4 regions of the Streptomyces sp. JNUCC 64 genome follow, and region 4 is predicted to be linked to each of the others. Evidence: riboswitches for the same ligand, from Rfam matches in the RefSeq annotation. Region 4 holds a riboswitch; each other region holds the start of a gene.
The links. A riboswitch is a leader RNA that binds a small molecule or an ion and turns the genes downstream of it on or off. The one in region 4 is predicted to bind cobalamin.
Positions count from the first base shown of each region.

Region 1: linked by a shared signal. The riboswitch ahead of ACVWNX_RS31180 ((2Fe-2S) ferredoxin domain-containing protein) and the one ahead of ACVWNX_RS02885 (GHMP family kinase ATP-binding protein) in region 4 are both predicted to bind cobalamin.
Region 2: linked by a shared signal. The riboswitch ahead of ACVWNX_RS27410 (cobalamin biosynthesis protein) and the one ahead of ACVWNX_RS02885 (GHMP family kinase ATP-binding protein) in region 4 are both predicted to bind cobalamin.
Region 3: linked by a shared signal. The riboswitch ahead of metE (5-methyltetrahydropteroyltriglutamate--homocysteine S-methyltransferase) and the one ahead of ACVWNX_RS02885 (GHMP family kinase ATP-binding protein) in region 4 are both predicted to bind cobalamin.

Region 1 is NZ_CM137015.1:7,535,186-7,542,915, reverse strand. It holds gene ACVWNX_RS31200 (MBL fold metallo-hydrolase) at 1-1,188, opposite strand, end outside; gene ACVWNX_RS31195 (ferric reductase-like transmembrane domain-containing protein) at 1,669-2,676, opposite strand; gene ACVWNX_RS31190 (hypothetical protein) at 2,882-3,562, shown strand; gene ACVWNX_RS31185 (sigma-70 family RNA polymerase sigma factor) at 3,713-4,351, shown strand; cobalamin riboswitch at 4,464-4,623, shown strand; gene ACVWNX_RS31180 ((2Fe-2S) ferredoxin domain-containing protein) at 4,684-5,079, shown strand; gene ACVWNX_RS31175 (ABC transporter substrate-binding protein) at 5,145-6,131, shown strand; gene ACVWNX_RS31170 (FecCD family ABC transporter permease) at 6,239-7,240, shown strand; gene ACVWNX_RS31165 (ABC transporter ATP-binding protein) at 7,213-7,730, shown strand, end outside.
Region 2 is NZ_CM137015.1:6,649,009-6,656,738, forward strand. It holds gene ACVWNX_RS27395 (putative cobaltochelatase) at 1-711, opposite strand, end outside; gene ACVWNX_RS27400 (hypothetical protein) at 708-947, opposite strand; gene ACVWNX_RS27405 (cobyric acid synthase) at 1,067-2,608, opposite strand; gene ACVWNX_RS27410 (cobalamin biosynthesis protein) at 2,611-3,645, opposite strand; cobalamin riboswitch at 3,767-3,960, opposite strand; gene ACVWNX_RS27415 (hypothetical protein) at 4,170-4,406, opposite strand; gene ACVWNX_RS27420 (inorganic phosphate transporter) at 4,416-5,681, opposite strand; gene ACVWNX_RS27425 (alpha/beta hydrolase family protein) at 6,738-7,730, shown strand, end outside.
Region 3 is NZ_CM137015.1:427,766-435,495, reverse strand. It holds gene ACVWNX_RS01645 (prenyltransferase/squalene oxidase repeat-containing protein) at 1-255, shown strand, start outside; gene metE (5-methyltetrahydropteroyltriglutamate--homocysteine S-methyltransferase) at 379-2,697, opposite strand; cobalamin riboswitch at 2,865-3,087, opposite strand; gene ACVWNX_RS01635 (NAD(P)-binding domain-containing protein) at 3,352-4,752, opposite strand; gene ACVWNX_RS01630 (flavin-containing monooxygenase) at 4,858-5,928, shown strand; gene ACVWNX_RS01625 (superoxide dismutase) at 6,055-6,705, opposite strand; gene ACVWNX_RS01620 (antibiotic biosynthesis monooxygenase family protein) at 7,002-7,337, opposite strand; gene tsaD (tRNA (adenosine(37)-N6)-threonylcarbamoyltransferase complex transferase subunit TsaD) at 7,440-7,730, shown strand, end outside.
Region 4 is NZ_CM137015.1:757,201-764,930, forward strand. It holds gene ACVWNX_RS02870 (hypothetical protein) at 1-549, opposite strand, end outside; gene ACVWNX_RS02875 (immunity 49 family protein) at 828-2,354, shown strand; gene ACVWNX_RS02880 (hypothetical protein) at 2,526-3,056, shown strand; cobalamin riboswitch at 3,301-3,519, shown strand; gene ACVWNX_RS02885 (GHMP family kinase ATP-binding protein) at 3,717-4,601, shown strand; gene ACVWNX_RS02890 (cysteine synthase family protein) at 4,598-5,620, shown strand; gene ACVWNX_RS02895 (ATP-grasp domain-containing protein) at 5,617-6,870, shown strand; gene ACVWNX_RS02900 (MFS transporter) at 6,863-7,730, shown strand, end outside.

The sequences.
Region 1 (7,730 bases), 6.8 Mb from region 4:
GTCCAGGACCACCGGACCCGCCGTCCCGTCCCCGTCACCGTCGCGGTTGTCTCCGGCACCGGTCCCGGACGCGGACGCGCCCCAGGATCCGGCGCGGGCCGCGGCCAGGTCGGCGAAGGTCGCGCGGGGGAAGGCCGCCAGGGTGTCCCCCTCGCGTATCCAGGTGCGGGGCGAACCGCTCGCGGCGGCCGCGGGCCGGTCGATGCCGACCCGGACCAGCTCCCGCTGGGCCTCGGCGATCTGTTCGGGGGTCTCCGCCAGCAGGGTCACCGGCTTGCCCCAGGGGATCAGCCAGGCCAGATGGGTGGCGAGCTTGCCGTCCCCCTCGAAGTTCAGCGATCCGGCGACGTGCCCTTGGGCGAAGGCGACCCGGCCGCGCAGGTCCACCACCCACTCCCCCGCCGCGAGCCGGGCGGCGATCTCGTCCGCGTCGGCGGGGCGGGGCGGGGTCAGGTCCACCGGCGCCGGGCCCCGGGCGTTCGCCGGGCCCATGTGCGCGTAGTACGCGGGGACGTCGTCCAGCCCGGCCAGCAGGGCGGCGACGAAGGTCTCCGCGTCCTGGGTCAGCGCGGCGTTGACGAGACGCTCGGTGCCGATCGTGGAGGCGCCGCCCTCGCCGGTTCCGGAGGCGCAGAAGCTGCCGAAACCGTGGGTGGGCAGCACCGGGACGTCGTCGGCGAGGGTGTCCGCGAGACGGTGTGCGGAGGCGTGCTGGGCGTGGGCGAGTTCCTCGGTGAGCCGGGGTTCGACCAGGTCGGGGCGGCCGACCCCGCCGATCAGCAGCGAGCCGCCGGTGAAGGCGGCGACGTCGCGGCCGTCCTCGGTCAGGACGTAGGAGGTGTGGTGCGGGGTGTGGCCGGGGGTGGCGATCGCCCGCAGGGTCAGCCCCCGGTCGACGCGGACGGTGTCGCCGTCCGCGACGGGCACCCGGTCGAAGGAGACCGACGCCGCGGCGGGGACGAGGTAGCGCGCCCCGCTGATCCGGGCCAGCTCCAGGCCGCCGGTCACGTAGTCGTTGTGCAGATGGGTCTCCACCACGTACGCGATCCGGACGTTCCGGCGCGCCGCCGCGGCGAGGACCCGGTCGACGTCACGGGGCGGATCGACGGCCACGGCGGCCTCCGGGCCGCCCGCCAGATAGCTGCGGTTGCCCAGTCCGGCGAACTCCAGGGTGTCCACGAAGAACACGGCCCACACTCCTCTCGACGTACCCCTCTCATGTACCCCCCGGGGTATTTCTTCCTTCACCATAACAAATACCCCTGGGGGTATTGAGGGAGTCACTCTCCGGCCCGGAGGTCAGGGCGCGAGGGAGCCTTCGGAGCGAAGGAAGCGCTGGCCGGAGAGGCGCGAACCGCCGAGATCAGGACCGGGGGCCGGGGGGCCGGGGGCGGCGACGTGGACGGGAGAACGGGCCCGGCGGCGGGCGGCGGGCGGCGGGCGGCGGGCGGCGGGCGGCGGGCGGCGGGCGGCGGGCCATCGAACCCGGGAGCGCTCCTCCCGGGCGGTCACCGGAGGCGGACGCCCCCGCGCCGGGAAGCCACCGGGCACGCGAACGCCCCGCCACCCCCGGACGGACCGGGTGGTGACGGGGCGGGCACGCCGGGGACCGGCGGACGGGGCGGGGGCCGACGGACGGAGCGGGGACAGGCGGACGGAGCGAAGCCCTCAGTCGTGGTCGTGTTCGGTGTGGGAGGAGGTGGTGTCGGCGGGCGGCTGGACGCGGCCCCCGTCCCGGCCGCTGAGCGGGACCGCGACCAGGGCGACGAGGACGGCGAGGGCCGCCAGCCGTCCGGTGAGCCGCAGGGCCCATCCGGTCCGGGACCCCTGGTGGGCGACGGGCCCGGCGAGCCGCTGGGAGCGGCGGGCGGGCCGGAGCAGCCGGGCCAGGAACAGTGCGGCGACGGGCAGTTGGAGCAGCCATACGGTGGTGCGGAACCAGCCGTCGTACCAGACGTTGGTGCCGTACAGCAGGGTGTGCCAGACGCTGAGGACGTACACCACCAGGACGAAGCGGTGCATGACCCGCCAGGTCCTGGCCCCTATCCGGTGACGGACGTAGAAGAGCAGACCGAGCGGGATCGCCAGGTAGAGGGCGGCCTGCCCGATGGGGATGGCGATCCTGCCGGTGCCCGAGTCGTAGCCGCCCGGGACGAAGGTCTCGACGAAGGCGGTGGCGGTGCGCGCGTACCAGGCGCCCGAGTCGAAGCGGATCAACTCCGCCGCGAACAGCAGGGCGTGGGCGGCGATCAGGGCGATGCTGTTGAGGCTGGTGGTGCGGTGCAGACGCTCCAGCCTGGGCCCCGACAGCGGCAGCCACGCGGGACGGGGGCCGGAGAGCAGCAGTCCGAGCAGCACCGTGAACCACGCCCACAGCAGCGCCGACCAGCCGAACGCCTGGCTGAGGAAGTACATCCAGAAGGCCCCGGCGTCGGACATGAACGGCATCACGCTGACGGTGGACGAGGTCCCGGCCTTGATCCGGACGTAGAGCAGGACGAAGACGGCGGCCGTGACGAGCAGCGCGACGCCGCCGTCGAGGGCGCTGGCGCGCAGATCGGAGCGAAGGGTGACGCGGGGCGGGGTCCGCGTTGGCGGGCCCTGCTGTTCCGGGATGGCGCGGGACGCCGACAGGGGCTCCGGATCGGAAGCGGCACGGCCTTTCGGGAGGTTCATGGTGGGGGCTCACCTTCCGTCGTGTGGCAGCGGGCCGCGTGGGGACGGACCCGACGAGTCGCCCCAGTAGTCGGATGCGGGAGGCGGAAGGTTCCCGGCGATCTTCTGTGACATGGGTCACAGTAACCGGCTGTCCGGAAACGGGCTCGAACGCGCCAACTGTCCGGTCAAAGCCCTTACCCCGGACCCGTATCGCGCTGGCACCATGACCACCATGGGAGCCGGAACCGCACTCCGCGTCGCCCACACGGCGGTCCTCGTCGCCGTGTGCGTCGTGGTGTCCGGGCTCGGACACGACCTGGCGTCGGGGACCTCCCCCACGCTCCGGAGCTATCTCCTCGCCCTGGTCCCGATGACGCTGCTCGCCTGGCGGCTGGCCCGGCGGGAACGTTCCGCCGCGACGGTCATCGGGGCGAGCGCGGCGGCGCAGTTGATGCTGCACACCCTGTTCGGACTGGCGCACGGTCCGGACCCCACGGCGGCGCACGGCGCCCACACCGGGCACCGGATGTCCGTCGTCACCTCCGGGGAACACGGGGGCACGGCCGCGACCGACGCCGGGGACGCCGTACTCCGCGCGCTGGGAAGCCTGTTCGACCCCGCGGCGCTGACCTCGGGGATGGCGGGCGCCCACGCGCTCGCCGGGGTGGTGTGCGGCTGGTGGCTCTGGCGGGGGGAACGTTCCCTCGCCCAACTCGGCCGGGCGCTGGCGCTGTTCCTCGGGGGATTGCTGCCGCGGTTCGTCGCGATGACGCTGGGCGGTGCGCACGCCCTGCCCATGACCACCCCGTGGCCCACCGACCACCGGGGCTCCGACCGGCTGCCCACCCCGCTCGCACTGTTGCGCGCGACTCCCCGGCGGGGCCCTCCCTCCTTCGCGTCCTGACCCCCCGTCGGCGTTCCGGCCCGACCCCCTCCCTTCCTCCCCCACCCCACGCGGGACCGACGGGAACGGGCGGTCCGGGCCAGGGACTTCCGACTGATCCGTTTTCCTCACCCTTACCGGGCTCCTCCCGGACGCGAAGGACGATTTGTCATGCCTTATGCACCAAGGACCATCCTGACCAGCGCTCCGCGCGGCGGCGCCACCGCGCACCGCCACGCCCACCGCGACGCGGAGATCACCACCTGGGCGCTGGCCGCCGGACTCGGCGACCGGCGGGCCGCCGAACTCTTCGTCCACGCCACCTACGACGACGTACGGCGGTTCGTCGCCCACCTCACCACCGACGTACCGGGCTCGGAGGACCTGGCGCAGGAGACCTTCCTGCGCGCGCTGACCAGCCTCAGCGGGTTCGCGGGCCGCTCCTGCGCCCGGACCTGGCTGCTCGCCATCGCCCGCCGGGTCGTCGTGGACCGGCTGCGCCGGGCCTCCGCCCGCCCCCGGATCGCCGACACCTCCGACTGGCTGACCGCCGCCGAACGCGCCCAGCCCCGGCATCTGCCCGGCTTCGAGGAGTCGGTGGCCTTCATGGACGCGCTCGACGCCCTGGAACCCGGACGGCGGCAGGCGTTCGCCCTGACCCGGCTCCTCGGCCTCTCCTACGCCGAGGCCGCGGAGGTGCTCGACTGCCCGGTGGGCACCATCCGCTCCCGGGTGGCCCGGGCCCGCCGGGACCTCGCCGCCCACTGGGTGGACGGACCCGGCGCCGCCCCGGCCCTGGTCGCCGCCTGAACCACCCCTCCGGCGCGGGCGGTCGGCCGCCGCCCGCGCCGGGGGCCGTTCGCCGCCCGCCGTGTGACCTGCGCGGCAACCGCGCCCCGGACGTACCGGTCCGGGCGCCCGGTCTGTCATGATGACGCGGAAAGGCGACGGCGGAACGAGGAAACCGGTGCGAATCCGGTGCGGTCCCGCCACTGTGATCGGCGAGCGGACCCCGAACGGCCCACTGCCCCTACGCGGGTGGGAAGGGCGGGGCGAGCGCAGACCCGAGAGCCAGGAGACTCACGCGGTCGCCTCCTCGACAGAACTGGGGCGGATCTCCCCAGAGGGGGGAGTGAGTCGGGATGCCCGAAGGGCCGTCGGCCGACGATCCGGTGCCGTGCCGGGTCGTGGTGTGCCGCGACTGCTGCTGCGGCAGCGCCAGGAAACTGCCCGGTGTCGACCACGCCGCGCAACTCGCGCGGCTGCGCGATGAAACACAGGTGACGGTCTCCGACTGTCTGGACGTCTGCGACCAGGCCAATGTGATCGTGGTGCGCCCGTCCGCCACGGGACGCGCGGCCGGAGCCCGCCCCGTCTGGCTCGGCCTCGTCAACGACCCCGCCGCCACCGAGGACGTCATCACCTGGGTCCGGGCCGGTGGCCCCGGCGTCGCCGAGCCGCCGGACGTCCTGGACCTGTACGTCTTCGACCCGCCCCGGCGGGCCCGTACCGCCGCCCCGTCCGTCGACGGCCGCTGATCCCACGAACCGACCGCGCGGGCGCACCCTCGTGTGCCGTCGCGCGGTGAGAGGACCACCACACCATGAGCAGACGCTCTGTCTCCCTGCTGACCGCCGCCGTCTTCCTGATGGCGGGCTGCGGCACCGGCGGGGGCGGGGACGACGGGAAGTCCGGCGCGTCCGGCGACGCCCCCGAGGGCTTCCCCGTCACCGTCGAGAACTGCGGGGTGAAGACCACCTACGAGCGTCCGCCCCGGCGCGCGGTCACCCTGAACCAGCACGTCACCGAGATCCTGCTGGCCCTCGGGCTGGAGAAGTCGATGGCGGGCACCGCCTACCTCGACGACGAGATCCTCCCCGAGTACGAGCGGGCCTACCAGGGCGTCAAGGTCATCTCCGACGAGTACCCGTCGGTGGAGGCACTGCTCTCCGCCGAACCCGACTTCGCCTACGCGGGCTTCGACAGCGGCTTCGACGAGAAGGAGGGGCGCGGCCGGGCCGCCCTCACCAAGGCGGGCGTCGACTCGTACGTGAACGTCGAGGAGTGCCCCTCCGGGCCGGTGACGATGAAGCTGATCGAGACGGAACTGCGGACCGTCGGGAAGATCTTCGGAGTGCCGGACCGGGCGGATCGGGAGATCCGTAAGGTCCGTGCCGCCCTCGGCTCCGTCGAGGAGAAGCTCGGCGAGGTCGAGCCCGTCGACGTGTTCGTCTACGACAGCGGAGACAAGACCGCGTTCACCGCGGGCGGCGCGGGCATCGGCAACGAGATGATCGAGAAGGCGGGCGGCAAGAACGTCTTCGACGACCTGGACAAGCAGTTCGGCGACGTCTCCTTCGAGCAGGTCGCCGAGCGCGCCCCGGACGCCATCGTCATCTACGACTACGGCGACCAGACCGTCGCCCAGAAGAAGCGGTTCCTGCTCGCGAACCCCGCGCTGAAGGACGTCCCGGCGATCAAGAACAAGCGGTTCGCGGTGCTGCCGCTCTCCTCCACCGTGCTCGGCGTCCGGGTCCCGTCCGGCGTCACCGACCTCGCCCGCCAGCTGCACCCGGCCCGCTTCCGGTGACGGGCGCGCCCCGCACGGCGGCCCTCGGCGCGCCGGACACCGCGAAGCCGTCCGACCCGGCCCCCGGGCGGGTCGGACGGACCGGGCGGGTCCGGGCGCCCTATCCGCTGGTCCTCGCGGGGCTGGCCGCGCTGGTGCTGGTGGCGGCGACGGCGGGCGTCGCCGTCGGCTCGGTCGGGGTCCCCGCCGGACAGGTGTGGAGCATCCTGCTGCACCGGATCCACCCCGGCCTCGCCGAGGTCGACTGGACCCCGGTGCGGGAGACCATCGTCATGGAGGTCCGGCTGCCGAGGGTGCTGCTGTGCGCGGTCGTCGGCGCGGGACTCGCCGTCGCCGGGACCGCGCTGCAGGCCCTGGTCCGCAACCCGTTGGCCGATCCGATGCTGCTCGGGGTCTCCTCGGGCGCGTCGGTCGGCGCGGTCGCCGTCCTGGTCCTCAACATCACCGTGTTCGGGCTGGCGACCCTGCCGATCGCCGCGTTCTGCGGGGCGCTCGCCGCGCTGGTCGCCGTGTACCTGCTGGCCAGGTCCGGCGGACGGATGACCACCATCCGGCTGGTCCTCGCGGGCGTCGCGATGGCGGAGGTGCTGTCGGCGCTCGCCAGCTTCCTCATCGTCACCTCGAACGACCCGCACAAGACGCAGTCCGCGCTGCGCTGGATGCTCGGCGGACTCGCGGGCACCACCTGGGACATGCTCTGGATCCCGGCCGTGGTGGTGCTCGCCGGGACGGCGGTGCTGCTGGGGGTGAGCCGTCCGCTGAACCTGCTGCTGGCCGGGGAGGAGGCGGCGACCGCGCTCGGACTGGACGTGCACCGCTTCCGGGCGGGGATGTTCACCGTCGTCGCCCTGATGATCGGCACCATCGTGGCGGTCAGCGGCCAGATCGGATTCGTCGGTCTGATCATGCCGCACATCGTGCGGCTGCTGGTGGGCGCCGACCACCGCCGGGCGCTGCCCGCGGCCGCGCTGCTCGGCGCCGCGTTCCTGATCGCCGCGGACCTCGCGGCACGGACCCTGATGAGCCCGGAGGAGGTCCCCGTCGGCATCCTCACCGCCCTGGTCGGCGGACCGTTCTTCCTGTGGCTGATGCGACGGAGGACGGCATGACGGCACCGGTGGGCCAGGACGGCACGGCCGCGCCAGGAGCGCTGGACATCGAGGACGTGACGGTCGTCGCGGGCGGCCGGGCGCTGGTGTCGGGGGTGTCCCTGCGGGTGGCGCCCGGGGAGGTGGTCGGACTCGCCGGGCCCAACGGCGCGGGCAAGTCGACGCTGCTGCGCACCGTCTACCGGACCCTGCGGCCCACCGCGGGACGGGTGCTGCTGGACGGCGAGGACGTGTGGCGGCTGCCCGGCAAACGGCTCGCCCGGCGGCTGGCGGCGGTGCTCCAGGAGAGCGCGGGCGACTTCGAGCTGACGGTCTACGACGTGGTGGCGATGGGCCGCACCCCGCACAAGCGGGCGTTCGCGGGCGACGACGCGCACGACCGGACCGTCATCACCGACGCCCTGACCCGCCTGGACGTGGCCCACCTCGCCGACGCCGCGTTCGAGCGGCTGTCCGGCGGGGAGAAGCAACGGGTGCTGATCGCCCGCGC
Region 2 (7,730 bases), 5.9 Mb from region 4:
CGCCGCCTCCTCACCGGCCCAGCGCTCCGCGAAGCCCCCGGGGGCGTCGTCGTACGCGAGGCGCCGCTTGACGACCTCGACCCGGCGCGCGGGCTCCCGGTCCGCCGTCACCTCGACGGTCAGCCCGAACCGGTCCAGCAGCTGCGGCCGCAGCTCGCCCTCCTCCGGGTTCATCGTGCCGACCAGCAGGAACCGCGCCGCGTGCCGCACGGAGACGCCCTCGCGCTCCACGTACGAGGCGCCCATCGCCGCCGCGTCCAGCAGCAGGTCCACCAAGTGGTCGTGGAGGAGGTTGACCTCGTCCACGTAGAGGATGCCGCGGTGGGCGTCGGCCAGCAGTCCCGGCTCGAACGCCTTCACCCCGTCGGTGAGGGCCCGTTCGATGTCCAGCGAGCCGACCAGCCGGTCCTCGGAGGCGCCGACCGGCAGTTCCACCATCCGCGCCGGCCGCCGGGCCGCCGGGCCCACCTCGTGGGGGCCGTCCGGGCAGCCCGGGTCGGGCGCGTCGGGCGCGCAGGAGAAGCGGCAGCCGGTGACCGTCGCGACCTCCGGCAGCAGCGAGGCGAGGGCCCGGACCGCGGTGCTCTTCGCGGTGCCCTTCTCGCCGCGCACCAGGACGCCGCCGACGGCGGGCGACACCGCGTTCAGCAGCAGTGCCAGCCGGAGGTCGTCCTGACCGACGATGGCGGTGAATGGATACGGGGTGGTCACCCGTGGCCCTCCCTGTCGTTGCGGCCCGCGCGGGGCGTGGACGGTACTGGGGTCGTGATGTGCGGGTCGTGCGTGAGGTGCGTGTCGTGCGGGTCGTACGTGGCGCCCGTGCCGTGGGCGGTACCCGTGCCGTGCGTGGCGCTCATGACGCGGGTGGCGCCCGCGTTGTGTGTGGTACCCGCGCCGTGCGTGGCGCTCATGAGGCGAGCGGTGCCGGTGCCGTGTGCGGCGTTCATGACGCGAGCGGCTCCCGTGCCGTGCGTGACGGGGACGACGCCGACGCGCGGTCGGCCCGTACGGGCGGGTCCGGGGCCGGTGGGTCCGGAGGCCGCGGGCCCCGCCACCGGGGCGGCCGTCACGGCGCGCCCGGCGGGACGAACGGCAGCCCCGGCGGCGGACCCGAGGCGATCAGCGCGCCCAGCGCGTCGGTGTCGGTGTGCTCCTCGATCAGATCGGCGAGCCGGTCGAGCTGTTCCTCGCGCAGCGCCGCGAACGAGGTGTCCGGCGCCGGGACGAACCGGCGCCCCGCCGCCGCCGCGACCTCCCGCAGGAACGCCCGCCGGAAGCCGTCCGACTCCAGCGAACCGTGCCAGTGGGTGCCCCACACCGCGCCCACCCGGCAGCCGTCCAGGAACGGTTCGCCCCCGAGGACGTCGGCCACCCCGTGGTGGATCTCGTACCCCTCGACCCGCTCGCCCAGCGCCGCGCCGGACGGCCGGGCCAGGGTCTTCTCCCGGGCGAACCGCACCCGCACCGGCAGCAGACCGAGGCCGTCGACGGTGCCCGCCCGGGACTCCACCTCGTCCTCGATCCGCTCGCCCAGCGCCTGGAAGCCGCCGCAGATCCCGAGGACGGGACGGCCTTCGGCGGCCCGGCGGCGCAGCACCCCGGCGAGCCCCCGCTCCTCCAGCCAGCGCAGCGCGCCCACGGTGCCCCGGGTGCCCGGGACGACCACCAGGTCCGCGTCGGCGGTCTCCTCCGGACGGTCCACGAAGCGGACCACCACCCCCGGTTCGGCGGCCAGCGCGTCCACGTCCGTGAAGTTCGACATCAGCGGCACCGCGCACACCGCGACCCGCAGCACCTCCGCGCCCACCGGGGGAGCGGCCGGGGCCCCGCGGACCGTGCCGTGCGTGGAGACCCGCAGCCCGTCCTCCTCGTCGATGCCGAGCCCGTGCCGGAACGGCAGCACCCCGTAGGTGGGGCGGCCGGTCAGCCCGCGCAGCATCTCCAGTCCGGGCTCCAGCAGCGAGACGTCGCCCCGGAACTTGTTCACCAGGTAACCCGCCACCAGCGCCTGGTCCTCGGGGGCCAGCAGTGCCGTCGTCCCGAAGAAGGACGCGAACACCCCGCCCCGGTCGATGTCCCCGACCACCAGCACCGGCAGCCGGGCGGCCCGGGCCACGCCCATGTTGACGATGTCCGTGCGCCGCAGATTGATCTCGGCCGGGCTGCCCGCGCCCTCGCAGACCACCACGTCGTGGGTGGCGCGCAGCTCCTCCAGGCACTCCACGACCGTGCCGAGCAGCGCCCGCCGCCCGCCGGGCACCGGGCGGCCGTCGTCGGGGCCGCCGCGCGTGCCGAAGAAGCCGCGCGCGCTCATCTCCCCGACCGGACGGCCCATCAGCACCACCTGGCTGGTGCGGTCCCCGCCGGGCTTCAGCAGCACCGGGTTCATCAGCGCGCTGGGCTCCACCCGGGCGGCCTGCGCCTGCATCGCCTGGGCCCGGCCGATCTCGGCGCCGTCCCGGGTGACGAAGGAGTTGAGGGACATGTTCTGCCCCTTGAACGGCGCCACCTTGACGCCCTGGCGCGCCAGCCACCGGCAGATCCCGGCGGTCACCACGCTCTTGCCCGCGTCGGACGTCGTCCCCGCGACCAGCAGTCCGCCCCGCACCCCTACCGACCCCTTCCGATGACGGTGGCCGCGGCCTTCGCGGCCCCACCGCTCCCGGCCGCCGTGGCGGCGGCCGTGGCGACGGCCCCGGCGCGCCGGGCGGCGCGGACCGAGAGCGCCCCGCGTCCGGCCGCGCACACCGCCAGGGCCAGCCAGCCGACCCGCCGGGACAGCCGTACCGCGCGCTCCACGTCCGCCACCGCCACGGCACGGCCGCCCCCGTTGAGGACCGGCCGGTGCTCCACCCGTCCGGCGTAGGAGAGGGTGCCGCCGAGCCGGACGCCGAGCGCCCCGGCGAACGCGCTCTCCGCGACGCCCGCGTTGGGACTCGGATGGCTCCCCGCGTCGGCGCGCCAGGTCCGCGCGGCGGACCCCGGGGCACCCCCGGCGAGCACCGCGAGGGCGCCGGTGAGCCGGGCCCCCGGCCAGCCCATGACGTCGTCGAGACGGGCCGAGGCCCAGCCGAACCGGCGGTGGCGCGGCGACTTGTGGCCGACCATCGCGTCCAGGGTGTTGACGGCGCGGAAGCCCACCAGCCCGGGGACCCCGCCGATCGCCCCCCACACCAGCGCGCCGACCACGGCGTCGGAGGTGTTCTCCGCGACGGACTCGACGACCGCGCGGGCGATGCCGTCGGCGTCCAGCGCCTCGGGGTCGCGGCCGCACAGATGGGGCAGCCGCCGCCGGGCGGCCGTCAGATCGTCCGCCGCGAGCGCCTCGCCGATGACACGGGCCTCCCGGCCCAGACTGGTCCCGCCGACGACGGCCCAGGTGGCGGCGGCGGTCAGCGCCACCGAGGCGGCGCGCGAGGGCGCCACGGCGCGCGCGGCCAGCGCGGCTGCGCCCGCCGCGCCCCCGGCACACAACAGGGTGTGCACGGTGCCCCAGCCCCGGTGGTCGCGCCACAACAGGTGTTCGACGGCGCCCGCGGCACGACCGAAGGCGGCGACCGGGTGGCCCCGTCGGGGGTCACCGAACAGGAGGTCGCCGATCAGTCCGGCGGTGGCGCCGTACGCGAAGGTTCGCCCGGCCCGCATCGGCTCAGCCCGCCCGGCCCCGGGGGACGCGTGGACGGTGGAGGGGTCCCGCGCACCGGCGCTCGGGACCGGGAGACGGGCGCCCCGGCATCGCTGTGTCCTCACTCAGGGTCCGCGCCCTGGGTCGACGGAAACGACGGCGAGAGTCTCCTGGCTCCCCGGATCGGCGCCGCCCCCGGTCTTCCAGCCGTGCGGCCGTGACGTTCGGTGTGGGGGAGGCTCCCCGGTGACAGTGGCGGGACCGCGCCGGATTCGCACCGGCTTCCTCTGCTGCCGCCGTAATGGCCCCGGCAGTCCACCACGCCCCGAGAACACCCGTCAACCGGGCGCTGACCTGCGGCGGCGCGGTGTGTGAAGCCCCACATGCGGCCGGGAACCCGGTCCGGCCACCGGCCCCGGGCGGCCGGGCACCGGCTCTTGGGGGTACGGGCGGGTCCGTCGGCCCCGTACGACCGACGGCCCGGTGGGTCACCGTCCTGGGAACGGTGACCCACCGGGCCGTCGGGGAAAACGCGGTCCTGACGTCAGGCGACGATCAGGTAGATGCCGTAGGCGACGGCGGCGACGCACAGGGCGAAGCAGGCGTACGCGCCGGTGACCGCGAGGGCCGCCGAGCCGTTCTTGGCGCCGCCCTCCCCGGCGAGCGCGGTCTCCCGCTTGGAGAGGCCCACGATCCCGAGGGTGAACAGGCCCACGAGAGCCACCGTGACCACGAGGCTGACCCCGAACACGGAGCCGAGTGCTACCCAGTCGATTTTCATGGAGGTTCCTTACACCTTGGCGGTCCGCGGGGCGGACTCCGTCGAGGGGCCGTTCTCCGCCGGGACGGTCGCCGTGAGGTCGCCCGTGGCGGTGGTGGTGTCCCCGACCGGACCGGCGGGGGGCGGGGTCACCGCGGCGATGGCGGTGGTGACGACGCCCGCGGGCTCGTCCGTGTCCACGTCGTTGACGTTGGTGTGGTCGACGACCTCGCGGCGGGAGATGATCCAGATCGCGGTCGATCCGCCGATCAGCAGGGCGCCGGTCGCGATGACGCCCCAGGTGCCCTGCTTGGTGAGCAGTTCGGCGAGGGCGCCGACGACGGCCGCCGCGGGCAGGGTCAGACCCCAGGCGACGAACATCCGGGTGGCGGTCGACCAGCGGACGACCCCGCCCTTGCGGCCGAGGCCCGCGCCCATCACGGCACCGGAGCAGGACTGCGTGGTGGAGAGCGAGAAGCCCAGGTGCGAGGAGGCCAGGATGACCGTCGCGGCACTGGTCTGGGCGGCGAAGCCCTGCGGGGGCTGGAGGTCCGTGAGGCCCTTGCCCATGGTGCGGATGATGCGCCAGCCGCCGAGGTAGGTGCCGAGCGCGATGGCGATGCCGGCCGAGGCGATGACCCAGAAGGGCGGGTTCGACCCGGGCACCAGCACGCCACCGGTGACCAGCGCCAGGGTGATGACACCCATGGTCTTCTGTGCGTCGTTGGTGCCGTGCGCCAGGGAGACCAGACCGGCCGAGGAGATCTGGCCGATGCGGTAGCCCTTGGAGGTCGCCTTGTCGTCGGCCTTGGCGCCGATCTTGTAGGTGAGGCGGGTCGCGAGCATCGCGGCCACACCGGCCACCAGGGGCGCGGCGACGGCGGGGATCAGGACCTTGGTGACGACGGTCGAACCGTTCACCGAGTCCCAGCCGGCCGACATGACCGCGGCACCGATGAGGCCGCCGAAGAGGGCGTGGGAGGAGCTGGAGGGCAGACCCAGGAGCCAGGTCAGCAGATTCCAGAGGATGGCGCCGACGAGCGCCGCGAAGATCACTTCAGGTGAGATGCCGTCCTCATTGATCATGCCGCCGGAGATCGTCTTGGCGACCTCGACCGAGAGGAAGGCACCGACCAGGTTGAGCACGGCGGACATGGCCACCGCCGTCTTGGGCTTCATTGCGCCTGTCGAGATGGTCGTCGCCATCGCGTTGGCTGTGTCGTGGAAACCGTTCGTGAAATCGAACACGAGAGCGGTGACGATCACGATTCCGAGGAGGAGCGTGATGTTTTCCATTTACCCAGGCTTCTGTTGGACGTCAGTGGCGGTTGGAACGTAGGCAACCTGAGTGAACGGAAGATGAACTGAGGCAGGCATCGCGGTGACCCGATCTGGAGCAGGGCGGTTCCGCATGTCGCGGCCGGGTCGCCGGAGGGCTTCACGGGCCCGAAACGGAGGGGTTCCGGCGGTTCCGGTACAAGCGGTTGCCATGCCGTACCGGAGGTCCGTTCACCACCTCATCCGACTGTACGACGCTCTTCCCGTTCAGCGAACCAACTGTCCTCTTTGTCACGTTTGAGTAAGGAACGTCACCCGCCCGGCGGTCCCGTACGGGCGGAGGCGCCCCTCGCGGCGCCCGGCACCGGGGCTCCGCGGCCCCGGCCGGGCCGGAACGCGGCGCGGTGCCGTCACGACGCCGTCACGGTGCGAAGCGGAATCCGTCCGCCCGCCGTTCCGGACCGCCGAAACCCCATCCGGACCGGGGCCCCCGCGCGCCGCCTCCGCCCACCCCGGCACACCCGTTCCCCGGCCCGCCCGCCGCCCGCTCCGCCGGCCCGTTCACCTCTCCGTTCCGGGCCGTTCACCGTGGGTCCGGGCCCGGGGGACGGAAGGTGAACGGCCCGCAACGGACGGGCTCCCCGGACCGTCCGCTCCCGGAAGCCCGGAAGCCCGGAAGCCCGGAAGCCCGGAAGCCCGGAAGCCCGGAAGCCCGGAAGCCCGGAAGCCCGGAAGCCCGGAAGCCCGGAAGCCCGGAAGCCCGGAAGCCGCGAACGGCGAACGGCGAACGGCGAACGGCGAACGGCGAACGATCAACGGTGAACGGTGAACGGCGAACGGGAACCCGGAAAGGGCGAATGGGAACCCGGGGGCGGGGAACGAACGGCGCCCGGGAGCGAGCGGCACGGTCCCGCTCCCTCCGGAACGGACGGCGGGAGCGAACGGCGAACGGACGCCTCCGAACCCGCGCCGCGCGCCCCGGCGGCGGCCGGGAGTGCACCGCCCAGGTGAACCACCACGCCCGCCGTGGCGCCCCGCTGGCCCCGCCCCCACCCCGCCCCGACACTGGACACCGTGCGTACCGCCCATGTCGCGGCGGCGGCCGTCACCGCTGCCGCCGCCACCGCGACCACCGCCCTGCTCTCCCTGGCCGCGGGCCGCCTCGCCAGCGACACCGCCCTGCGGCCCCGGCCGGGACGGCCGTTCCCGGGGGACCCGGCGCTCACCGTCCACGCCGTCACCGACGACCACGTCACCCTGACCCGCGACCTCGCCAGCCTCCGCCCCGGCACCTACGGGCTGGCGGGCGACCGGGTGCACGCGGTGGTCGGCCCGGTGGTGCCCGAAGCGCCGCACACCGCCGACACGGTCGTGCGGCGGCTGGAACGCGTCACCCTCGGCGCCCTGACCCCGGGCGCCCGGGTCCGGCTGACCCCCCAGGTCCACGTGGGCGACCCGGGCACCGCCCTCGGCCTCGACCACACCGACGTCACCGTCCCCGGCGAGGTCGGTGTGCTGCCCGCCTGGGTGGTCCCGGCGGCCCGCGACACCTGGGTCGTCGCGGCGCACGGCCTGGGCACCACCCGGGAGCACCCGATGGTCGTCATGGACTTCCTGCACCGCCGCCGGTTCCCCGTGCTGTCCCTCGCCTACCGGGGCGACCCCGGCGCGCCCCGCGCGGCCGACCGCCTCGGCCACCTGGGCGAGACCGAGTGGCGGGACCTGGACGCGGCCATGCGCCACGCCGTCGACCACGGCGCCCGCCGTCTGGTCCTGTACGGCTGGTCCACCGGCGCCACGATGGCGCTGCGGGCCGCCGCCCGTTCCCCGCTCCGCGGCCACGTCGTGGGGCTGGTCCTGGACTCCCCGGTCCTCGACTGGGAGGTCACCGTCCGCGCCCTCGCCGCCGCCCGCCACGTGCCCCACGCCCTGCTCCCGCTGGCGGTGCGCGCCGCCGAGGGCCGCGCCGGACTGCCCCCGGGCGAGGCCCGCGCGGGCACCGACCCGGGCGAACTGGACGTCCCGGCGCTGGTGGTGCACGGCCCGGACGACGCGATCGCCCCCTGG
Region 3 (7,730 bases), 330 kb from region 4:
ACCCTCACCCCGACCGGCGCCACCACCACCCTCGGTGCCGTCCTGGCCGCCGCGACGGCCTCCGCCGCCCCGTCCGGCTGCGTCACCTCCGTGGCACCGGCCTCCGGCACCGGCGCGATCACCTCGGTCAACGGCAAGGCCAACAGCGGCTCCCAGACCTGGAAGGCCAGCGTCGACGGCTCCGCCTTCACCGGCGCCCTCCGCGAGAGGGTGATCAACGTGGGGGACACCATCGCCCTGCGCTGGGGTTCCTGAGCGGCGGCACGACGAAGGACCCCCGCGCCCCGAGCGTCCGGGGCGAGGGGGTCCCCGGCCGGGTGACGCCGTACGCGTGCGGGGCCGGGGCGCTGGCGGCGCCCCGGCCCCACGGGACCGGCGTCAGGAGGAGGGGAGTTCACCCCGGACGGTGCGGGCCGCGACGACCAGGTTCTCCAGCGAGGCGCGGGTCTCGGGCCAGCCCCGGGTCTTCAGCCCGCAGTCCGGGTTGACCCAGAGCCGTTCGGCGGGGATGGCCTCCAGGCCGGTGCGCAGCAGCCCGGCGACCTCCTCGACGCCCGGTACGCGGGGGGAGTGGATGTCGTAGACACCGGGTCCGGCCTCGCGCGGATAGCCGTGGGCGGCGAGTTCCCGGGCCACCTGCATATGGGAGCGGGCGGCTTCCAGGCTGATGACGTCGGCGTCGAGGTCGTCGATGGCCTGGACGACGTCACCGAACTCGGCGTAGCACATATGGGTGTGGACCTGGGTGTCCGGACGGACCCCGGAGGTGGTGAGCCGGAACGCCTCGGTGGCCCAGGCCAGGTAGCCGGTGTGGTCGGCGGCCCGTAGCGGCAGCGTCTCGCGCAGCGCGGGCTCGTCCACCTGGATCACCGAGGTCCCGGCCGCCTCCAGGTCGCCGACCTCGTCGCGCAGCGCGAGGGCGACCTGGCGGGCGGTCTCGCCGAGCGGCTGGTCGTCGCGGACGAAGGACCAGGCGAGCATGGTGACCGGCCCGGTGAGCATGCCCTTGACCGGGCGGTCGCTCAGCGACTGGGCGTAGGACGTCCAGCGGACCGTCATCGGCTCGGGGCGGGAGACGTCCCCGGCCAGGACCGGCGGACGCACGTACCGGGTGCCGTACGACTGGACCCAGCCGTGCTGGGTGGCGAGGTAGCCCGTGAGCTGTTCGGCGAAGTACTGCACCATGTCGTTGCGTTCGGCCTCGCCGTGCACCAGGACGTCGATCCCGGCCTTCTCCTGGAAGGAGACGACCTCCTGGATCTCCGCCTTGATCCGCTCCTCGTACCCGGCCGCGTCGAGGTGTCCGGCGCGCAGATCGGCGCGGGCCACCCGCAGTTCGTCGGTCTGCGGGAACGAGCCGATGGTGGTCGTCGGCAGCAGCGGCAGCCCGAGGCGGGCGCGCTGGGCCGCGGCCCGTTCGGCATAGGGCAGGGAGCGGCGCGCGTCGGCGTCGGTCACGGCCCCGGAACGGGCCCGCACCGCCGGGTCCCGGGTGATCGGGGAGGCGGCGCGGGAGGCGAGGTCGGCGCGGTTGGCGGCGAGTTCCGCCGTGATGGCGTCGGCGCCCTGCGCGAGGCCCTTGGCGAGGGTGACGACCTCGGCGGTCTTCTGCTTCGCGAAGGCCAGCCAGCGCAGGATCTGCGGATCGACGTCCCGCTCGGCGGACGCGTCCAGCGGCACGTGCAGCAGGGAGCAGGAGGCGGCGACGTCGACGCGGTCGGCGAGTCCGAGGAGGGTGCCGAGCGTCGACAGGGACGCCCGCAGGTCGTTGATCCAGACGTTGCGGCCGTTGACGACCCCGGCGACCAGCCGCTTGCCGGGCAGTCCGCCGACCGCCGCCAGGGCCTCCAGCTGGGCCGAGGCGGCTTCGGTGAAGTCCAGTGCCAGCCCCTCGACGGGCGCCTTGGCCAGGACCGGAAGCGCTTCGCCCAGCCGGTCGAAGTAGGAGGCGACGAGCAGCTTGGGCCGGTCGGTGAGGGCCCCCAGCTCCCGGTAGGCCCGCTCGGCGGCGTTCAGTTCGGCTGGGGTGCGGTCCTGGACCAGGGCGGGCTCGTCGAGCTGCGTCCACTCGGCCCCGGCGGCGCGCAGGTCCGCGAGGACCTCGGCGTACACGGGGAGCAGCCGGTCGAGGAGGGTGAGCGGCTCGAAGTCGGCGGGGACGCCGGGCGCGGGCTTGGCGAGCAGCAGATAGGTGACCGGGCCGACCAGGACGGGACGGGCGGTCAGCCCCAGGCCGAGGGCCTCCGTCAACTCGGCGACCTGCTTGGCGGAGTCCGCGCTGAACTCGGTGTCCGGCCCGAGTTCGGGGACCAGGTAGTGGTAGTTGGTGTCGAACCACTTGGTCATCTCCAGCGGAGCGACCTCCTGGGTGCCCCGGGCCATGGCGAAGTAGCCGTCCAGGGCGTCCGCCGCCACGGCGGCGCGGTGCCGTTCGGGGATCGCGCCCACCATGACGGTGGTGTCCAGGACGTGGTCGTAGTACGAGAAGTCGCCGGTCGGCACTTCGTGGAGACCGGCTCCGGCGAGCTGCCGCCAGGTGTTCCGCCGGAGTTCCACGGCGGTGTCCCGGAGGGCGTCGGCGGTGACACGGCCCTTCCAGTACCCCTCGATCGCCTTCTTCAGTTCCCGGCGCGGGCCCTGGCGGGGGTAGCCGTACACGGTGGCCCGTGCTGCCGCGGCTGCGGACTTCGTGGTCACGGAGATCTCCTTCGCGAGATGAATCCCTGAGCCCGGTGACGGGACGAGAGCGCGAAGGGGATGACGAACCGGACGGCGACGATCCGCGCCACGGGGGCACGGCCGTTCCGTCTGGTGTGTACGCCGACCCGCCCACGAGGTCACCGGGATGTCCGCGCGCGGAACGGTCCGCGCGCGGGCGGTCGGCAGGTCTTCGGACTCACGGGCACGCCCACCGGACTCGTCCGGCGGACCCCTACTGGCCGTCGCTTCCCAGGTCCGTCCGGACCCAGTGCGTATGACGGCGGTCGTTCCCACTCACCGCTGCGGGGCAGTCCCGGATTCCCACCGGGTTCCCTCTTGCGACACCCCGTCTGGCGGACGGGGCGAACCGACTGCTGGAGATCACCTTACGGGCTGCGGCGCGACGCGGGGATCCCCGGCGGGCGGAGGGTGACGGGGAGCACATCGCGTGGCGCGGCCTGCGGTGTCCGCTCCGGCCACCGCGAGCCGCGCGGTGCCCCGTGACGTCTGTGTGCCCTGCGTGTTCCCTGTGCTCTGTGCGCCCTGTGTGCCATCCGCGTCGCGGGAAGCCCTCCCGTCGCGGAGGGTCCTCCCGGTGCGGGGCCGGTGAACCGTGCTCCCGCGCGGCGGCGCGTTCGGGCGTAGGGGGGACTACGAGTGCCGTCCCCCGGCCCCGGTCTCCCGGCTCCCGGCCGCCGTTGTCGCCGGGGCGAGGGTGACGGGCCGGGGCCCGGGCGCGCCGCAGCAGTCTCCGTCGCCGTCCGTGGCGGTGCCGGGGGCGTCGTAGAGGCCGGAGCCGCCGCAGACGCCGGTCTCGGGGAGGGTGAGTTCGACCCGGTCGGCCGAGGCGGGGTCGCCCGCGAGGGCGGCGGCGACGGAGCGGACCTGCTCGTAGCCGGTCAGGGCGAGGAAGGTGGGGGCGCGGCCGTAGGACTTCATGCCGACGAGGTGGAAGTCCTTCTCCGGGTGGGCCAGTTCGCGGTGGCCGTGGGGGTAGACGGTGCCGCAGGAGTGCTGGTTGGGGTCGATCAGCGGGGCCAGCGCGGTCGGCGCCTGGAGGCGTTCGTCCAGACCGAGGCGGATCTCGGAGAGGAAGGACAGGTCGGGGCGGAGTCCGGTGAGGACGATGACCTCGTCCACCGGGTCGAGACGGCGTCCGTCCTCCGCGACCAGGACGAGGCGTCCGTCGCCGTCGCGCTCGATCGCCTCGGTGCGGAAGCCGGTGACCGCGTCCGCGTGGCCGTCCGCGACGGCGGCCTGCGCCGCGAGCCCGAGGGCGCCGCGCGCCGGGAGCTGGTCGGCGGTGCCGCCGCCGAAGGTGGCGCCGGAGAGGCCCCGGCGCAGGATCCACACCGCCTTCGTCCCTCTGCCGTCCGTGGCGCGGGCGAGGTCCGCGAGGGAGGCCAGCACGGTGAACGCGGAGGCGCCGGTGCCGATGACGGCGGTGCGTCCGCCCGCGTACCGGGCGCGGACGGCCGGGTCGGTCAGGTCGGGGACGCGGTAGGAGACGCGGTCGGCGGCGGCGCTCTCGCCGAGCGCGGGCAGTCCGTCGCCGCCCGCGGGGGCGGGGGTGGACCAGGTGCCGGAGGCGTCGAGCACCGCCCGCGCGGTGAGGCGCTCCTCCCGGCCGTCCGGGTGCTCGACGTGGACGGTGAAGGGCCGGGCCTCGCGGTCGGCGTCCACGATCCGGTCCCGTCCGGCCCGGGAGACCCCGGTGACCCAGGTCCCGTAGCGGACCCGGTCCCCGAGGGCGTCGGCCAGCGGCTGGAGGTAGTCCTCGACCCACTCCCCGCCGGTCGGGTACCCGACCGGGTCGGGAGCGGTCCAGCCGGTGGAGGCGAGGAGCTCGGCGGCGGCGTCGTCGATCACCTCGCTCCAGCGGGAGAACAGCCGTACGTGCGACCACTGGCGCACCGCGTCGGCGGCGGCCGGTCCCGCTTCCAGGACGAGCGTGTCGACACCGCGGGCGGTGAGGTGGGCGGCGGCTGCCAGCCCGATGGGACCGGCGCCGATCACGACGACGGGCGGTACGGTGATGGAGGACGCGGACACGGCGGTTACCCCTTGCTGGTTCGACGTTTGTCGATGGCTTGCCCTCCCAGCATGGCAACTGCTTCGATGGGCGTCAACATAGACAGATATCGAAACGAGGTCGTCGTGGAGCGCGCTGACGTGGTGGTGATCGGGGGTGGCCAGTCCGGGCTGGCGTCCGCCCGGGCCCTGGCCGGGGAGGGGCTGGGGGCGGTGGTCCTGGAGGCGTCGGGCCGGGCCGTGGGGGCGTGGCCCCGCTACTACGACGGCCTCACCCTCTTCACGCCCGCCCGCTACAGCTCCCTGCCCGGACCGGCGTTCCCCGGGGACCCGGACCGCTACCCGCGCCGGGACGAGGTCGTCGCCTACCTCGCCGACTACGCCGACCGCCTCGACGCCGACATCCGCACCGGGCGCCGGGTCCACGCCGTGCGTCGCACCGGCCACGGCCACGGTCACGGCTTCGAGGTGGAGACGGCCGACGGGGAACGGCTGGCGGCGCGGGCCGTCGTCGCCGCCTCCGGCTCCTTCGGCCGCCCGTACCGCCCCGACCTGCCCGGTCTCGACGCCTTCACCGGAATCGTCCTGCACGCCGCCGACTACCGTGATCCCGCCCCCTTCGCCGGGCGGCGCGTGATCGTGGTCGGCGCGGGGAACTCGGCCGTCCAGATCGCCGCCGAACTCGCCGTCGTCGCCCGGGTCACGCTCGCCACCCGGCGCCCGGTCCGGTACGCCCCGCAACGCATCCTCGGCCGCGACCTCCACTTCTGGCTCACCCGCACCGGCGTCGACCGCGCGCCGCTCGGCCGCTTGCTGCGCGTCCCGCCCTCGCCCCCGGTCATCGACGACGGCCGCTACCGGGCCGCCCTCGCCCGCCGGGAGCCGGACCGCCGGCCCGTGTTCACCGGGACCGAGGGCGCGGAGGTGATCTGGCCGGACGGAACGCGGGAGGCGGTGGACACCATCGTCCTGGCCACCGGCTACCGCCCCGACCTGCCCTATCTCACCGGCCTCGACGGCGCCCTCGACCGGGCCGGGCGCCCCCGCCACCGCGAGGGCCGCTCCCTTGCCCACCCGGGCCTCGCCTTCGCCGGGCTGGAGTGGCAGCGCGGCCTCACCTCCAACTCCCTCCGGGGCGCCGGACGCGACGCCACCCGCACCGCCCGCCACCTCGCCGCCCTTCTCGGCAGGGGTTGACCGGGGCGGCGCAGTCGCCGGGCGTGGTCGGGGGCGTCCGGTGGTGAGGGGCTTCCTCGGGCGGGTGTGCGAGGGAGCCCCTCACCGTTGCCGCTGGTGGGCGGGGGAGGGGCGGCGTCCCCGGGGTCAGGGGGCGAGAAGCAGGCTGTCGCCCCGTTCCCTGGCGGCGGCGTAACGCCGCGCCACGTCCTGCCAGTTGACGACGGCCCACATGGCGTCGATGAAGTCGACCTTCTGGTTCTTGTACTGGAGGTAGAAGGCGTGCTCCCAGGCGTCGAACACGAGGATCGGGGTCGATCCCTGGCCCACGTTGCCCTGGTGGTCGTAGACCTGCTCGACGATCAGACGGCCGCTGAGCGGTTCGTAGGCGAGGACGCCCCAGCCCGAACCCTGCGTCGTCGCCGACGCCTTCGTCAGCTGGGCCTTGAAACCGGCGAAGGAGCCGAAGGACTCGGTGATCGCGTCCGCGAGGTCGCCGACCCCGTCCGCGGCCGTCGGCTCGCCGCCGCCCCCGTCCTTCGGGCCGTTCATGTTGTGCCAGTAGATGCTGTGCAGGATGTGGCCCGAGAGGTGGAAGGCCAGGTTCTTCTCCAGACCGTTGATCGAGGCCCACTGCTCTTTGTCACGTGCTTCGGCGAGCTGCTCCAGGGTGTCGTTGGCACCCTTCACATACGCCGCGTGGTGCTTGTCGTGGTGCAGCTCGATGATCTGCGGGTTGATCACCGGCTCAAGCGCCGCGTAGTCGTACGGAAGCTCGGGCAGCGTGTAGATCGCCATGGTCGACGTCCTCCGACGTTCTTGCGAATGATGTGCAATCGCAAGCTAACAGCGGGAGGGGTGCGGTGTGATCGGACGCTGGACCTAGGGCCGACGGCGGGGGCCGTGGTGGAGCGGTCGCGACGCTGGGCGGCCGGGTCCATCGGATCCACCGGGTGCGCGGGTCGGGTCGCCGTCCGTCCACGCGGTGGGTGGGGCCGCCCGTGCGTGCGGTGGGCACGGAGCCGCCCGGGCGCGGTGTGACGGCGTCCGTGCCGGGCCTCGCTCGCGGCGGGGGTGGGACGGGCGGCCGGGGGTCAGGGCTTCGGGTGCTGTGACGCCACCCGGAAGAGGCGCGGCTGCACATCGGTGGCGATGGTGGCGGCCAGGTCCATGTGGACCCGCGCCCTGGGGTCGGCGCGCATGGCCCAGTAGTGTTCCTCGCTCTCCCACTGGGCGTAGTTGATCACGCGCAGCCCGTCCCGGCTGGCGTGGAAGTTGGCGCAGACGAAGCCCGGCAGGTGCTTCATCGTCTCCTCGGTCGCCCGTGCGAGCAGGTCGATCAGCTCGTTCTGCCGCTCGGGGGTGACGGTGAACACGTTGATCAGGGTTGCCACGGTCCGGCTGCTGTCGATGGTCGCGGTGGTGGGCACGGGCGGATCTCCACTTCGGGTGTGCTGAGCGGGCGAGCTGCCTCCATCGACTTATTGACCATATATTGCAAGTGCGCAATATATGCAGAAGGAGGGATCGCCATGGGCGGACCAGTGGTGCTGGGGGTCGAGTCGTCGTGTGACGAGACCGGTGTGGGCATCGTGCGGGACGGAAAGCTGCTGGCCCACGTGGTGGCGTCGAGCATGGACGAGCACGCGCGCTTCGGCGGTGTGGTGCCCGAGATCGCCTCGCGCGCCCACCTCCAGGCGTTCACCCCGGTCGTGCGGCAGGCCCTGGCCGAGGCCGGTATGGGGCTCGGCCGGATCGACGCGGTGGCCGTCACCACCGGCCCGGGGCTGTCCGGCGCCCTCCAGGTGGGTCTGGCCGGGGCG
Region 4 (7,730 bases):
CCGGTGGGCCCAGACCGCCGTCAGCCCGCCGAACGGGGTCCCCGTGAGGGCGAACGCCTCGTAGTTGTCACCGGTGGGCGACCAGCTGCCGTCCCCGGTCGCGGCCGGGGAACCGGGCAGCGTGAACTGCCGCAGCGCCCAGACCGAGTCGCCCGCCAGCCGCAGGTGGTAGCCACGGCCCGAACTCTCCAGCGCGACGAACTCCCCCCGGACGCCGGGCACGGCGGTGAGCGCCTCCAGGTCCACGGGGTCCCGGTCGCCCTCCCAGCGCAGGACGCTCGCGGAGGGGGCGAGGCCGGTGGTGAACCGGACCAGGGAGACCTTGGGTTCCGCCGGGTGCTTGTTGTCGTGGACCACCAGCACGTCCGTTCCGGCGGGGGTGCCCTCCCCGGTGGGGGCGGCGCCGCTGATCCCCGCGGTGATGCCCTCCCCGGTCGGTGACCAGCCGTCCTGGCCGGGGGCGGTGGGCGCCGCCGTGGCGGGGGTGACGAGGGCGAGTCCGCCGAGCAGGGCGGCGGCGAGGGTTCGGGTGACACGTCGTCCATTCACCCGGCGCACCCTAGGGCGGCGCCCCGGCCCGCCCGTCCCGGCCCACCGGCCCTTGCGCCGATCGGCGGTACCGCCTTCATCCCGAGCCCCCCCGGGACCGGGACGGAGGCCGTACAGCCGTCGGCTCCCGGGGCGCCCGGCCGTCCCGGTCCCGGTGGGGGCGGGGAACGGTCACCGTCCCCCGGGTCCAAGGGCGTTGTCAGTGGCGGAACCTAGGGTGATCTCCTACGCAACGGCTCGAACGGGAGTACAGAACAGTGCGGAGAGAACGACACGCGGTGGGGCAGGCCCAGGTCCCGGCCGTCCTGGACGACGCCACCAACCGCATCGTCCGTCTGGTGATCTCCAGTTCGAAGGCGGGGCGGATGACCGCCTCGGTGTGGTCGTCGATCTCCGACGAGTTCCTCGACTACCTCGGCGCCCTGTCCGTCGCGGACCCGTCGCTCGACTCCCCCGAGGCGCGCGCCGTGCTGGAGGCCGCCGCCGAATCCGCCGCGGGCGCCGTGCAGTTCGCCGCGTACTGGCCGCACGTCTCCTTCAGCGTCTTCCTCGACTACGTCAACTTCGGGATGGGGTACGAGCCGGGCGAGGGCGAACCGGATGAGGACGGGCCGGAGGGGGTGACGGCGGGAGGGTGGCTGGACGCCTTCTGCCTGGCGGTCCTCACCGACCGGACCCGGCGCCACGGCGAGGCGTTCCACTTCGCGCGCGAGGACGACCGGCGCGCACGGCGGGGCGAGCCGTTGGCGGAGCTGATCCACGGTCTGATGGTGTACGTACTGGACGATCTGGACGACGAGGACGCCCCTTACCCGCCGTCGGCGGACCACAAGCGGGCCGCGCTGGACGAGGCGCTCGCCCGGGTCCGCGCCCGGGAGGAGGCCGGGTCCTCCCCGGCAGGGGAACATCCGCACACCATCGCGCTCGCCGCGCTGCGGGCCCTGGCGGCCGGGGACCGGGCGGGCTTCGGGGAGTGTCTGACACGGCTGCTGACGGCGCCCGGGGTCCGGCCCGGCCCGGGCGGCGGGCCCGCGAGCCTGCTGCCGCTGCTGCCGTTGGCGCTCGCCGCGCTCGGCTACCGGAACGAGGGCTGGTGGCCGCCGCTGGAGACCGACTACCTGCCCCGCGCCCTGGTCACCGGTTTCGAGGGAGCGGGGCCCCGGGTCGGGGCCTACGGACGGGACCGGCGTCCCGACGCGGTCGCGGAACTCGCCGTCCGGCACCTGGTGGTGGACCGGCCCGGCGACGGGACGGGCCCGGGGACGGACGGGGAGCGTCTGCCGCGGCACAGCCGGTGGAGGGCCGACGGCCGCCCGCTGGACGCCGGTGCCTGGCAGCGCGCGATGGCGCACGCGCTGATCGACGGGAACCGCGAGGAGCTGGCCCCGCTGGTCGTCGACGGCGAACGCGCCCTGGAGGGCGATCCGTCGGCGTTCGCGGCCTACCGCCGGGCCCTGCTCGCCTATCTGCGCGCGGACGACCCCGTCCCCGCCGTGGACGAGGCGCTGGCCGTCCAGGAGCGGTCCCGGGACTGGGGGTTCGCGATGCCTCCGATCGTGCTGCTGTCACAGTTGGCGGAGGGGGACGAGGAGAGCTTCAACCTCGCCCTGGCCGACGCCCTGGAACGGCACCGCGACCACTACCGGGTGGCGGACCGGCCGCGGGACCCCGACGCCGCCCTCGACCTCGATGTGCTGGCCCTGGCCTGCCACGCCCGACGGCACCGGGGCTGGGCGATACGGGTGGACTCCCCGTACCTGCCCTCCGCGCGGCCGGCCGCGAGGGCACCGCTGTCGTCCGGCTGACGGTGTCCGGGGACGCGTCCCCCTCGGTGCGCCGTCCCCTCCGGGCGGCGTCCCCCGGGGAGCCGCCCGGTCCGGGTCCTTCCCGGGGCTGAGGGGCCCTCCGCCTCCCGGCGGTCCGGTGCCGACTCCGGGGGGACGCGGCCGGGGTGGCGTACGGGCGAGCCTGGCGGGGTGAACACACACGACACCGCCGGCCCGATGCCGGCCGCCGTCCCCCGCCGCGTCGTCCTCGCCGCCCACGCCGTCCCCCTGGTCGTGCTGCCCTCCGGGCTGTGGCGCGTCGGGGTGCTGCTCGCCCTGCCCGGCTTCGGCACCGCCGAGGCCCGGGCGCAGCACTGGCACACCGACCTCTACATGGTCGTCCTGGCCGTGTTGTCCGAGGGGCTCGCGCTGCTGACCCTGGGGCTGGTGAGGCCCTGGGGCGAGGTGGTGCCGGGCTGGGTCCCGGTGATCGGGGGGTGGCGGCCCCGTCGACGGGCGGTGACCGCCACGGCCCTGACCGGTGCCCTGGCCCTGACCGTCCTCACCGTGGGCTTCGCGGTCTCGCTCGCCGTGAGCGACTTCCCTCCCGGGCACAGCGCGGTCGAGCAGGCGCTGCTCTCCCTCTGCTATCTGCCGCTGCTGGCCTGGGGGCCGCTGCTGGCCGTGGTGGCGCTCGCGTACCACCGGCGCGGGGCCCCGGGACGGACGCGGGGAGCGTGACCGTCCCGACCGGCCCGGGAGGCGGGGGCCCGGGCCGGTCGTCCGTGGGGCGCGGGTGTCCGGGCCGGTCCGTGGGGGCGTTTCGCGACAACTTCGCCTCCGGAGCGCGGAGTCCGGCCGGGGCGCGGTCCCGTGCCGGGGCGCCCCGGCGGGCGTTCCGGGCGCTTCCGAGCCCCTGGGCGGAACGGATCACAACAGGCCATGGCCGTCGGAGGCACCCTGTCGCGGCCGGGAGTAGACGCCCTACGCTGGAAAGCGCAGTCGGTTCGCGTCACCGTTCGCGGGGACGCGTCGCAAGAGGGAACCCGGTGCGAATCCGGGACTGTCCCGCAGCGGTGAGTGGGAACGAAAGCCGTCACGGCACTGGCTCCTTCCGGGGCCGGGAAGCGACGGCCGGTAGGAAGGCGCCCCCGCGGGGCACGTGCCCACGAGTCCGAAGACCTGCCACTGCGCGCGTGCCCCGACGGCACGCGCTGTCCACGGCGGCCCCGAGGGCTGGGTCAGCGGTGCGGGCGGGCCGTCATGTGCGCGCGGCGGGTCCGCTCCCCCTGTCCCCGTCGTCCGGGCCCGGGCGACGAGGAGGAACGCGTTCGTGACCGGTGGCGACAGCAGTCCGTCCGTACGGCCGTCCGCGGTGGCCCCGCCGCGCGGACCGCGCGGGTGACCGCCCCGGGCGGCGGGCGGACCCCCCGGACCTTCGCCGGGGTCTGTCACGGGACGCTCGGCGAGCTGTACCAGGGTCCCCTGGCCCCCTCGCCGGAGCCGGACATCGCCCTGGTGTCGTTCCCCGTGGACCGGCACTCCTGGGTCTACTTCACCCCCGGCGCGCGGGAGACGGGCCCCTCGCCCCTCGGGCCCAAGTCCCGGGCGGCGGTGCGGCTGTTCACCGAGCACTTCGGGGTGGCCCTGCCGCCGGGCCGCTGGAGCACCCACTCGGAACTGCCGGTCGGGGTGGGGATGGCCAGTTCCACCGCCGATGTGGTGGCCACGCTGCGCTGTCTGTTCCGGATCTTCGCGCTGCCCTGGCAACCCCGGCTCGTCACCGGTCTGCTGGCCCGGATAGAGCGGGCCGACAGCGTGTTCCTGGACGAGTTCGCGCTGTACCTCAGTGCCCGTCATCGGGTGGTGCGTCGACTCGGCACCTCCCTCGGGTTCCATACCGCCTACGTCGTCGAGCAGGGCGGTGTGGACACGTCCGCCGTCACTCCCCTGCTGCTGCGGCAGTACCGGCGACGCGGACAGGAGTACGAGCGGTGCCTGAGCGACCTGCTCAAGGGCTTCGCCGTCGGCGACCCGGCCGCGGTGGCCCGGGCGTCGACCACCAGTGCCGCGCTCGCCCAGGAGGTCCTGCCGAAACGGACCTTCGACACCGTCCTCGCCCACCGCGAGGAGTTCGGGGCCGACGGCGTCTTCGTCGCCCACACCGGCTCGCTGGTCGGATACCTGTTCTCCCACCGGATCGGGTTCTCGACCAGGGACGAGCTGTCCGCGTTCTTCCACTCGCTCGGCCACCAGTGCGCCTTCGCCCAAGGAGGATACGGGTGATCCACCCCCACATCGCCGACGCCCTCAAGACCCCCGACCTGGTCCGGCTGGCCCCCGGCACGGTCCTGCTCCGCTTCGAGTCGATGAAGGTCTACTCGGCTCTGGCCGCCGTCCGCCGGTTGCTCGACCGGGGCACGGTCCGCCCGGGACAGACCCTCGTCGACAGTTCCAGCGGCATCTACGCCTACGCCCTGGCGCTCGCCTGCCACCGGTACGGCATGCGCTGCCACATCGTCGCCTCCACCACCGTGGACGAGACCACCCACGCCCAGCTGGAGGTCCTCGGGGCGACCGTGGAACGCGTCAGACCCTCGGAGAACCTCAAACTGGACCAGGAGCTGCGGGTGCGACGGGTCCGGGAGATCCTCGCCGACCGGCCGGACGTCCACTGGATGCGCCAGTACCACGACGACGTCCACTACCTCGGCTACCAGGAGGTCGCCGACCTGGTGACCCGTGAGCTGCCGGGGCGGGAGCTGACCCTCGTCGGCGGGGTCGGTTCCGGCGCCTCGACCGGCGGACTGGTGGAGCGGCTGCGGCTGACCGACCCGTCCGTCCGGCTGGTCGGCGTCCAGCCCTTCGGCAGCGTCACCTTCGGCAGCGAGGACCACCACGACCCGGAGGCCATCATCGCCGGGATCGGCTCCTCCATCGTCTTCGACAACGTCCGCCACCACCTCTACGACGCGGTGCACTGGATGGACTTCACCCACGCCATGGCCGGGACGGTCGCCCTGCTGCGCGACCACGCGGTCTTCGCCGGGCTGTCCACCGGCGCCGCCTACCTCACCGCCCTCCACGAGGCGCGCCGGGACCCCGACCGCGTCCACCTGGTGATCGGCGCGGACACCGGGCACCGCTACGTCTCCCGGGTGTACGCCCGGCACGCCGAGGCCCTGGACCCGGCCGGGCTGAAACCGGTCGAGGTGGGCTCCCCCCAGCAGATGACCATGCCGTGGTCCACGATGGCGTGGAACCGCGCGCCGGGCCCGGCCGACCGGAAGGAGCACGCCGCGTGACCGTGGCCTGCCTGGAATCGCTCACCTTCGGCCTCGGGCACCTGGCGCGCGCCGCCGGACGGCTCGGGGAGCGCCTGGTGCTGCTCACCCGCGACCCGGGGTACTACGCCTACGAACTGGAACGGCTGGAGCCGGGCGCGCTGGACGTGGTGGAGGTCGACACCTTCGACACCGCCGCCGTCACCGCCGCGCTGGAGCGGCTGCCGGAGCTGCGCGGGCTGATCGGCTCCACCGACACCTGGACCCTGGTCGGCGCGGAACTCACCGCCGCCTTCGGGCTGCCCGGGCTCGCCCCGGACGTCCTGCGGCTGACCCGCGACAAGGCCCGGGTCCGCACGGCGCTGTACGAGGCCGGACTGACCCGGGCCCCCGCCACCGAGGCGACGGGGACGGGGGTCGGGAGCGAGCTGCGGGACGCGGTCCTCAAGCGGACCGGACTGCCCGCCGTCCTCAAGGACACGGCGGGCACCGGCAGTCAGAACGTGTGGCTGGTGCGCGACGAGGCCGCGCTGGACGCGGCGCTGGCGGAAGCCGCCGACCGGCGGCTCACCGGACGGCTGTTCGCGGAGCCCTTCTTCGCCGGGCCGGTCTACAGTGCCGAGACCCTCACCTGGGAGGGCCGCACCCGGCTGCTCGGGGTGTCCAGCAGGCTGATGTCGAGGGAGCCCCGCTTCCGGGAGGAGATCACCGCCTTCCCGGTGGCGTTCCCCGAGGAGCGGCGGGCGGCCCTCGCGCGCTGGCTGGACCGGGTGCTCGCCGCCGTCGGGTACACCGACCGGTTCGCGCACGTCGAGTTCGCCCTGACCGCCACCGGACCCGAGGTGGTGGAGATCAACCCGCGGATCGGGGGCGCCCTGGTCGGCGAGGGCCTGTGCCGGTCCCTCGGGGTCAACGTCTACGAGGCGATGGTGCAGACCGCGCTGGGGGTGCGGCCCGCGCTGATGGACCTGGACCCGCCCGGCGGCCCGGCCGTCGCCTTCGTCCTCGGCTACCCCGACCGGGCCGGGGTGTTCACCGGCGTCGAGGGGCTGGAACGGCTGACGGAGATGCCCGGCGCGCCCGTCTGGTACCCGGTCAAGCGGACCGGCGACCGGATCGAGCACCTGGACGACAGCCGGGGCTACGCGGGCATCGTCTACGCGGAGGCCGAGACCGCCGAACTCGCCACCCACCACGCGGTGGCGGCGGCGAACGCGGTACGGGTGCTGACCCGGCCGCTCACCGACGCGGAGCGCGGCGGCGGTGGCTGACCCGGCCACCGGCGGGCCCTCGCCGCGCGCCGTCCTGGCGACGCTGGGCGGCGGGGCGCGCTTCCTGCTGCTCAGCTCGTTCCTGATCCCGCTCGGCAGCTTCATGGTGCTGCCGTTCATGTCGGTGTTCCTGCACGAACGGCTCGGCATGGGGCTGGGCGCGGTGGGCGCGGTCCTCGCCGTCGCCTCCCTGGTGCAGTTCTCCGGCGGGATCCTCGGCGGCGCGCTGGCCGACCGGATCGGGCTGCGGCGGACCATGCTGTGGGCGCTGGTGATCCGCACGGCGGGGTTCGCGGGGCTGCTCCTCGCGCTGCGCTGGCCGCCGCTGGCCGTCGCCGCGCTCGTCCTCACCTGCGGCGGGGCGGCCCTGTACCTCCCGGCGAACAAGGCGTACCTGGTGCACGGGGTGGACGAGGAGCGCCGCCCGGCGTTCCTGTCCCTCGGCAACGCGGCGCTGAACGCGGGGATGGCGGTGGGGCCGCTGGTCGCGGGCCCCTTCGTCCTGGAGTCGCCGGGGCCGGTGTTCCTCGCCTCGGCCGCCCTGTTCGTGGTGGTCACGGTGGGGCACGCCCGGCTGCCCCCGGTGGACGAGGGCAGCGTCCCCGGCCCCGTCCCCTCCCCCGGCCCTGCCCCGGTCCCCGTCCCCGACGCGTCCGGGGCGTCGGGGCCCGGGGCGTCGGAACGCGGAACCCCGGGGCACGGATCGCCGGGCTCCGGGCTGTCGGCGCGCGGGCTGCTGGCGGGGGTGGCGGTGCTGCCGTTCGCCGCCAACGCCCTGGCGTTCTACCTGTACTTCCACTTCCAGCACTATCTGGCGGTGTACGCGGTGGAGCGGGCGTCGGCCACGTTCTACAGCCTGG